4 regions of the Pseudoalteromonas sp. SG44-5 genome follow, and region 1 is predicted to be linked to each of the others. Evidence: predicted binding sites of a transcription regulator. Region 1 holds the regulator's gene; each other region holds the start of a gene.
What was found. Region 1 encodes LexA, which represses DNA repair genes until DNA is damaged. Its sites were predicted from a motif close to TACTGTATNNNNATACAGTA; they were not measured.
Positions count from the first base shown of each region.

Region 2: ruvC (crossover junction endodeoxyribonuclease RuvC) is a predicted target of LexA. The motif match lies at 755-774, and genes of this name have one in related genera.
Region 3: H5079_RS10065 (YebG family protein) is a predicted target of LexA. The motif match lies at 1,284-1,303, and genes of this name have one in related genera.
Region 4: uvrD (DNA helicase II) is a predicted target of LexA. The motif match lies at 944-963, and genes of this name have one in related genera.

Region 1 covers NZ_JACJES010000024.1:25,466-27,672, forward strand. Annotated here, with positions in the region: gene coxB (cytochrome c oxidase subunit II) at 1-434, opposite strand, end outside; gene lexA (transcriptional repressor LexA) at 908-1,525, opposite strand; gene H5079_RS16125 (SRPBCC family protein) at 1,805-2,207, shown strand, end outside.
Region 2 covers NZ_JACJES010000002.1:5,223-7,429, forward strand. Annotated here, with positions in the region: gene H5079_RS02440 (ABC transporter permease) at 1-694, shown strand, start outside; gene ruvC (crossover junction endodeoxyribonuclease RuvC) at 824-1,348, shown strand; gene ruvA (Holliday junction branch migration protein RuvA) at 1,351-1,968, shown strand; gene ruvB (Holliday junction branch migration DNA helicase RuvB) at 1,976-2,207, shown strand, end outside.
Region 3 covers NZ_JACJES010000007.1:123,109-125,315, reverse strand. Annotated here, with positions in the region: gene putP (sodium/proline symporter PutP) at 1-855, shown strand, start outside; gene H5079_RS10065 (YebG family protein) at 916-1,233, opposite strand; gene H5079_RS10060 (helix-hairpin-helix domain-containing protein) at 1,548-1,847, shown strand; gene H5079_RS10055 (DUF6170 family protein) at 1,863-2,165, opposite strand; gene dsbB (disulfide bond formation protein DsbB) at 2,165-2,207, opposite strand, start outside.
Region 4 covers NZ_JACJES010000009.1:103,481-105,687, reverse strand. Annotated here, with positions in the region: gene uvrD (DNA helicase II) at 1-879, opposite strand, end outside; gene H5079_RS11485 (hypothetical protein) at 1,193-1,411, shown strand; gene H5079_RS11480 (YacL family protein) at 1,526-1,894, shown strand; gene H5079_RS11475 (dUTP diphosphatase) at 2,001-2,207, shown strand, end outside.

The sequences.
Region 1 (2,207 bases):
GCAAGTATTGAGTAAAACTCAACATCTTCCCCCATATATTCGTAATGCCATTTCCATTGTGAACCAGTTACTTTAATAGTGATATCCGCTTTACTGGCATCTTCCATCGCTATTAATGTTTTAGTTGCGGGGACTGCCATTGCTATTAAAATAACAAATGGAATTGCTGTCCAGAGTATTTCTACTTTGGTACTTTCGTGAAATTGAGCAGCAACTGCTCCTTTAGATTTACGATGATGAATAAGTGCCCAAAACATAACGGCAAATACAATCACGCCTATTACACAGCATATTAAAAATATGGTCATGTGTAGTTGATAAACATTATTACTTATATCGGTTACGCCTTTGCGCATATTATATTGGCTATTTGCCAATGCTAACTGCGGAAAAACAAACAATATAAGCCACAAGGTAGAGCTCAATTTACCCATGTGACAGCTCCTTTAATACTGTTGCGAGTGCAAAACAAAAAGACATAAGCTTTAAATGCCAATTTGTTATTTTTTATTTTTGTATTGCTGCCGGATATATAAATATATTTTCTCAAAACTAAAGCTGTGAGTTATTGTTAGTCCAGCCCATTAACAATTAGTTAATAATTGAACAACTAGCAAGTTTTAGTTTGAAAAATAATCAAATAATATTAGGGGATTAGCGTAAATATGGGATTTATTTAATTTTGTTCTAAGCAGGAAGTGAGCAACAGCAAGGGTTACAAATAAAAAGACAGCGATAACGAGTATTAAATACTTAAATGATAAAAAACATAAACTTAATATAATTTTTTCATTGCAGCGGAATTTTCACAAAAAAAAGGCAAAAAAAAGCGCACTAAAAAGTGCGCATTAATTATCTGAGCTATTAAATTATGCCGATATTTTACATAGCTATAACAGCTTAATTGTCACATCCAGTCAGCATTACGAATAACCCCAACAGCTAAGCCTTCAATATTAAAAGATTCGTTTTCAAGATCCACTTCTATCGACGAAAATTCTTTATTTTCAGCATGCAATAATACTTTTTTGCCTGCTTTTTCTAAGCGTTTTACCGTTACATCGTCATCAACGCGGGCAACAATAACTTGGCCATTTTCGGCAACTTGAGTGCGATGAACAGCCAGTAAATCACCATCCATAATACCAATATCTCGCATGCTCATACCATTTACACGCAATAAAAAATCGGCAGCGGGTTTAAACATTAACGGGTCAATTTTACAATGGCTCTCAACATGTTGTTGCGCCAAAATAGGTTCGCCGGCAGCTACACGGCCTATTAACGGTAAACCAAGTTGTTCTGGTTCATCTTCTTCAATAAGTTGAATACCACGGCTAGCGCCTGGTTTCATTTTAATAGCGCCTTTTTTAGCCAGCGCTTTTAAATGCTCTTCTGCTGCATTAGCACTTTTAAAGCCTAATGTTTGTGCAATTTCTGCGCGTGTAGGAGGCATACCAGTGTCTTTAATAAACACTTTAATAAGTTCGAGTATTTGCGCTTGGCGGTTAGTTAATGGTCGCATACAACTGGTTTTCCATACAGTACATTTAACTGTGAGTATATACAGTTATCTGAAAATCGCAAATTTAAATTACTCCTCGCCTTTGCTGCCAAAGGTGGCATTGGTCTAAGCTTAAAATTACCAAGTAAATTACAGATAAAATTACGCAGATCACGATAGTGTTAGTTTTACGTTACATTAATTACATAACTACTAAGTTGTTGCTGTTATTAAAAATTAGTTAGCTATCGTTTTTGTAATGGGCCTTAACTTCATCAATGTGAATTAACGGAGAGTGTTATGAATATCACTGTAGCGGTAATAATTAACGGTCCTAAACGTAAAGTATGGGCGGCAATAACTGACATCGAAAACAGTGCCAATATGCTGTCTGGCATTATTGATGTAAAAATAATCGAGAAGCCACCACAAGGGCTAGTGGGCCTAAGATGGTTAGAAACACGAAAACTTTTTGGCAAAGCAGCCTCAGAAACCATGTGGATCACCGAAGCTGTTACTAATGAATACTATTGCACTCGCGCAGAAAATGGCGGGGCAGTTTATACCACTAAGCTGTCACTTACCGCCGCCGAACCTAGCACCTGTTTAACCATGACTTTTTCTGATAGCTCTGAGTCTATTTGGGTAAAAATGATCTCTGCAGTGATAGGGTTTTTTCTTAAAAGTTCGATGCGTAAAATGC
Region 2 (2,207 bases), on a different contig from region 1:
GGAGTCTATGCTTGAGCGTTTAGATGTTAAACTTGGCGACACGTTAACGTTTTTAATTGGTGCGCAGTCGTTTGACGCTAAAATTACCAGTGTGCGTAAAGTAAACTGGGCCACCCTTAAGCCAAACTTTTTTATTATTTTAAGCCCTGATGTGCTCAAAGACTTTCCGGCAACGTATATTTCGTCGGTACGTATTGAGCCTGATCAAAAACGCGACTTTAGCCAATTGCTGCGCAGCTATCCAACGGTTACCGCCATAGATGTAGGTAACTTTGTTAAACAAATACAATCAACCATAGAGCAAGTGTCACTTGCAATTGGCTTTGTACTTACTATTGTGGTGTTGTGTGGTGCACTGGTATTAATATCGCAAGTGCAAGCAAGCTTAGGCGAGCGCATGCAAGAAATTGTAATACTGCGCACACTTGGTGCAAAAAGCCGGCTTATTAAAAACGCTACTTTATATGAGTTTTTATTGCTTGGTGGTTTGGCCGGCTTAGTTGCCGCTTTTTTTAGTGATATTGCACTATTAGTTGTACAGCAGCAGTTATTTGATCTGGCGGGTAAATTACATCCACATATTTGGATAATAGGACCGGTGGCAGGTGGAGTGTTTGTAGCGGGGTTAGGCTATTTTATGATTGCTCGCACACTTAAGCAAAACACCCAAGGGCTGGTGCGTGCGTTAGGTTAAGTTGCCAATATTTAAGCAAAAGGAAAACGCCCACTTAAGTGGGCGTTTTTGTTTTATTGTTACTGGTAATTTATACAGTGCTCTGGCATTATTAGCCTAATTAACGAATAACAATAATGAGAGTGCTTTTTGGCCATAATTTTAGGGATTGATCCAGGCTCACGCTTAACTGGCTACGGTGTTGTAGCGCATCAGGGGTCTAAATTCACTTATTTAGGCAGTGGTTGCATTAAATTAGCGGATCATGAGTTTCATATAAGACTTAAAATGATTTACCAAGGCATTACCCAGCTTATAGAGCAGTTTTCGCCAGAAACCTTCGCGATAGAAAAAGTGTTTATGGCGCACAATCCCGACTCAGCCTTAAAGCTAGGCCAAGCACGTGGTGCTGCTATTGTAGGCGCTGCAATGGCCGACTTACCAGTATTTGAATACTCAGCAAGGCAAATAAAACAAGCCGTAGTAGGCAATGGTGGCGCCGATAAAACTCAAGTACAGCATATGGTTAAAAACATTTTAAAACTACCTGGTACGCCACAAGCCGATGCCGCCGATGCACTGGCTATTGCTATTTGCCATGCGCACTCAGAACAAAATTTAATAAAACTAGCGGGTAGCGCAAGCAAAACCGTTAGAGGACGTTTAAGGAAATAACTATGATTGGTCGCTTAAATGGTATTTTAGTAGAAAAACAACCTCCCGAAATATTATTAGAGGTAAGTGGTGTTGGCTACGAAGTGCAAATGCCAATGACCTGCTTTTATGACTTACCTAAAGTTGGCGAAAGTGCCATTGTTTATACTCATTTTGTAGTACGCGAAGATGCACAACTATTGTTTGGCTTTAACAACAAAGTAGAGCGTGCCTTATTTAGAGAGTTATTAAAGGCCAATGGCGTAGGGCCAAAGCTAGGTTTAGCTATTTTGTCGGGTATGTCGGCGCAGCAATTTGTAAGCTGTGTAAATAACGAAGACTCCACAAGCTTAGTTAAATTACCCGGGGTAGGTAAAAAAACCGCCGAGCGGCTAGTACTCGAAATGAAAGACAGATTAAAAAATTGGGGCAACGATTTATTCACCCCTTTCAGCGACAGTGCGGTTATTGAGCCGTTTAGCGACGCAACAATTGCTAATAATGCCGCCGATGATGCTGTGTCGGCTTTGGTGTCGCTAGGTTATAAATTGCCACAAGCGCAAAAAGCAGTAAAATCAGTAAGTAAACCCGATATGTCTACTGAGGTTCTTATTAAAGAATCTTTAAAATCAATGCTGTGAGTAACCTATGATCGAAGCTGATCGCTTAATTGACGCGACTGAAAAACCCAACGAAGACTCTATAGACCGTGCAATTAGGCCAAAATTACTCGCCGATTACCGTGGTCAACCGCATGTTAAACAGCAAATGGAAATTTTTATTGAAGCGGCCCGTAGCCGAGGCGAAGCACTCGATCACCTGCTTATTTTTGGCCCACCAGGTTTGGGTAAAACTACATTAGCTAATATTGTTGCCAACG
Region 3 (2,207 bases), on a different contig from region 1:
TTACTTATCTCGCCAAAGGCCAGTGAAGTTCATTCTCTAAATATGCTAGATTGGTTTGCTGGTGGCTCTACCATCGCAATTATTTCTGCGTTAGCTTGGGGCTTTGGTTACTTTGGTCAGCCTCATATTATAGTACGCTTTATGTCGGTACGTTCAGTTAAAGATATTCCAGCAATGCGACGCATTGGTATGTCTTGGATGACATTATCTGCAATAGGCGCAGTACTAACTGGTTTATTTGGGGCAGCCTTCATACTAGAAAATGAAATGCCGATAAATGATAAAGAAACAATATTTTTAGTGCTATCTGAATTGGTTTTTCATCCATTGATTGCTGGCTTTTTATTAGCAGCTATTTTAGCGGCTGTAATGAGTACTATCTCTTCACAATTGCTAGTGTGTTCAAGCTCGTTAACTGAAGACTTTTATAAAATATACCTGCATCGCGAAGCCTCTCAAAAAGAGCTGGTTTTTGTTGGGCGTATTAGTGTGGCATTAGTTGCTATGTTTGCTATTTACTTAGCTTACGATAGAGATAGTTCTATTTTAGACTTAGTGAGTAATGCGTGGGCAGGCTTTGGCGCTGCATTTGGACCACTCGTATTGTTTAGCCTTTACTGGAGAAGAATGAACTTTGCTGGCGCCTTAGCAGGCATGTTAGTGGGGGCTTCAACAGTACTTATATGGATATACGCACCAATTACCATTAATGGTGCGAGTTTAAGTAGCGTTATTTATGAAATAGTCCCAGGCTTTATTTTATCAAGTATTGCGATTGTATTAGTTAGCTTAATGACCAATGAGCCAGCTAAAGAAATTACAACCTTATTTGATGAAGTAGAACAAGAACTATAAAAAGTTATAAACAAAAAAAGGGAGTAACTTAGGTTACTCCCTTTTTTTATGCAAAATTTATTAACTCGCTTTTTTGTCGCTATTTTCTTCTATGGGTGCAACATTATCTGCTTTTTTGCCTTTTACAGCAGCTTTAGGGGCTATAGGCTCTTTACCACCTTTTAATATTGTCATGAAGTCATCTTTACTTTTTGCCATTTCTAAAGCGAGTGACTCTACTTGTTGCTCACTTAATGGTACATCAACTTTTTCTAGCAAAATTTCAAGCGACTCTGCAATATCGAGCATTTTATCATAGGCATCAGCTTCTTTTTTGGTAGTAAACGTCATGCGCTCGACTCCGTTTCGTTCTACAACATATTTAACAACAACAGCCATGATTTCTCCTGCTTACTTGCGTGGCATATAGTATATATAAACCATTAGATTACTGTTTTTATGTACAGTACAAGTTTGTGCCTAAATTTGCAAGTCCCCTAATTAATATTAAGTGATAATAGTTGACAACAAAGATTAACTTTACTTTATTTAACTTAATCACTTTTGTGTACCGTTGCAGTTAAGGATCTCACAGGGAGTGAATGTTAGGTTTAAGTATTTAATAAAGTGCAGGTGTAAAAGCCTTTTGCGTTATGACTTAAACATATAAACAACAAAGTAAATGTTCATGTATGAACAAAAAAGGAAGAAAGATGAAAAAACTAAAATATAGTATTTTAGCTGCAGCTTTTTGTATGTTGCCAGTAACTCTTACCTACGCAAATGTTGATACCTCAGCAATAACTCAGCAAGTAAAACAGGCGGCTTTAAATATTAATACTGCTGATGTTAGCCAGCTATCTAAGCTCCCTGGTATTGGTAAGAAAAAAGCACAAGCTATTATAGATTATCGCGAAGCAAAGGGTAACTTTACATCGTTAGAGGATTTGAAAATGGTAAAAGGTATAGGTAAAAAATTAGCTGCAAAGCTTGAAGGTAAGGTTTCGTTTTAAGTTAAAAAGGGCGCGTTAAGCGCCCTTAGTATATTGGGTTAATGCTTCACATAAATGCTTTTTAGCAAAGTTAATCTCAATTGGAGTCGTTAGTAGTGGGTAACACAACCCACCGAGTAGTAAAAAAGGGATGAGTAACCAGCCTTCAAATACGGCAAATATTAAAAACAGCGGACTGAGTAATAATAATTTTATAATACGAAGTAGTACTTTATTAACAGGTGAAAGCATACTTAAAGAAATCGCTATAACAGCTTGTCTGTCACGTATTTTTAAATGTTTTAGAGCATTAATTTGGCTTGAAAAAAACACAAGCATTACAGCGACCTTTTAGTCATTAAGCGACTCGTTACCAGTAAA
Region 4 (2,207 bases), on a different contig from region 1:
GGCATTTGAGGCTTTTAATATAGTGGCGGTAGAGCGATAGTTTTGCTCAAGACGAATGGTCTCTGCGCTAAAGTCAGTTAAAAAACGTTTAATGTTTTCTATTTTTGCACCGCGCCAACCATAGATACTCTGATCGTCATCGCCAACAATCATAATACTATTGGAGTCGCCAGCAAGTAGTTTTAACCATGCGTATTGTATGGTGTTGGTGTCTTGAAACTCGTCTACTAACATGTGTGCAAAGCGCTGTTGATAATGGCGCAGTAGTGTAGGGTTATTTTTGAGTACTTCGTAGCTGCGCAGTAGTATTTCGGCAAAATCGACTAAGCCTGCTCTGTCGCATGCTTCTTGATACGCCGCGTACACGCGCAGCATCATTTGCTCGTTAATATCGTAGGCTTGAATATCTTTAGGGCGAAGTGCTTCATCTTTTTTAGCGCTTATGTACCAACCAAACTGTTTAGCGGGCCATTTTTTATCATCAATATTCATCGATTTTAATAAACGTTTGATCATACGTAGCTGATCGTCTGAGTCTAAAATTTGAAATGCTTCGGGTAATTTTGCTTCACGGTGGTGCGCGCGTAAAATACGGTGCGACAAACCATGGAAAGTACCAATCCACATACCACCAACCGGCGCTTTTAGCGTCTCTTCAACGCGAGTACGCATCTCTTTAGCTGCTTTATTAGTAAAGGTAACCGCAAAAATACTATACGCTGAGGCTTGCTCAACTTGCATTAGCCAAGCAATACGATGAACCAACACTCGTGTTTTACCAGACCCAGCACCTGCTAATACCAGCATGTTTTGTAGTGGGGCTGCAACGGCATCGCGTTGTTTGTCGTTTAAGCCATCGAGTAATTGTGAAACGTCCATCGTTACGCCTTTTTAATCAATAATGCGGGCAGTATAGCAGGTGTTTTTGTTAGGCTAAATAAAATACTGTTTTTATACACAGCTATTCATAAAATTATGTTCTAAACTAGTAGCTTGATAGCGAATCAAAAAGAAAAAGGTTAAAAAGATATAATAAAAATTGCTAATTTGACCTCAATTTAGTAAAAATCACCACAGCGTTAAACTGATAAAAATACAACTATATGATTTGTAACATTTATTAAATTGGCATAGAGTGTGTAAGTAATTCTATAGCTAAAATATAAAAATTAAATAAACTACAGAGGTTAGTATGTCAGGACAAGGTTCAGGCGGTAACGTAATCGCAGCATTATGTAATATATTTTTCCCGGGGTTGGGGCAGCTAGTGCAAGGGCGTATTCTTGCCGCGCTTATATTCGCTATATTATTTTTTGGTGGTGCGGCATTATGGTTTTTAATTGTGCCAGGAATAATTGCCGCTATTGTATATGTTTGGGCAATTATTGATGCAGCACGTTATAGATCGTGACGTAATTAATATTAAAGCTTTATAAAATAGCGCCTTTTGGCGCTATTTTGCTTTTTAGCGTCTGCAGCTATTTACGTATATAATTGCGCAACTAACGATTTAAAAGCGATACGTATGGAATATCAATTTATTCGCGATCCAATTAGCGGATTACGCATTAAAATAAGTAGCGAGCATGCCATAATTGGCCGCTGGTTAAACGAAGAAATAGGCAAAGATAAAATAGCTATGGTGCAAGCGCTTATTGCATCGGTGAGTTCAAGTTTTGAGCCTTTAACGCTAAAGGGCCAAGAAATAGATTTAATTTTAACGAAAGACGAAGCTCTATTTGAAGCCCATGCTCTGCACCAAGACAGTGAAGATCTTATGGCTTATCAAGACGACGATTTAATGCTTGAAGAAAATGGCCTAAGCAGTGGTTGTGGTTTTGAAGATTTTATAGACCTAATAAACTCATGGCATGAGTTTACGACTTCAAGATAAACATAGTTAGCACACTAATGAAAATATACAGCAATGCACAACAAGCATTTTATCTGTATTATTACACTAATGAAAATTTAGCTAATCAAAAACGACAGGAATTGATATGTCTGCCAATTTAAACAAACTAGTAGTGATGCTAGAAATGCAAAATGCCATGAATACCAAAGTACATGACCAATGGTTTAGCCAAGGGTTTGATTGGTACAGAGCCATTTGGGTTGAGTGTGCAGAAATGCTCGATCATTACGGTTGGAAATGGTGGAAAAAACAAACGCCTGATACCGAACAAGTTATTTTAGAGTTAGTGGAT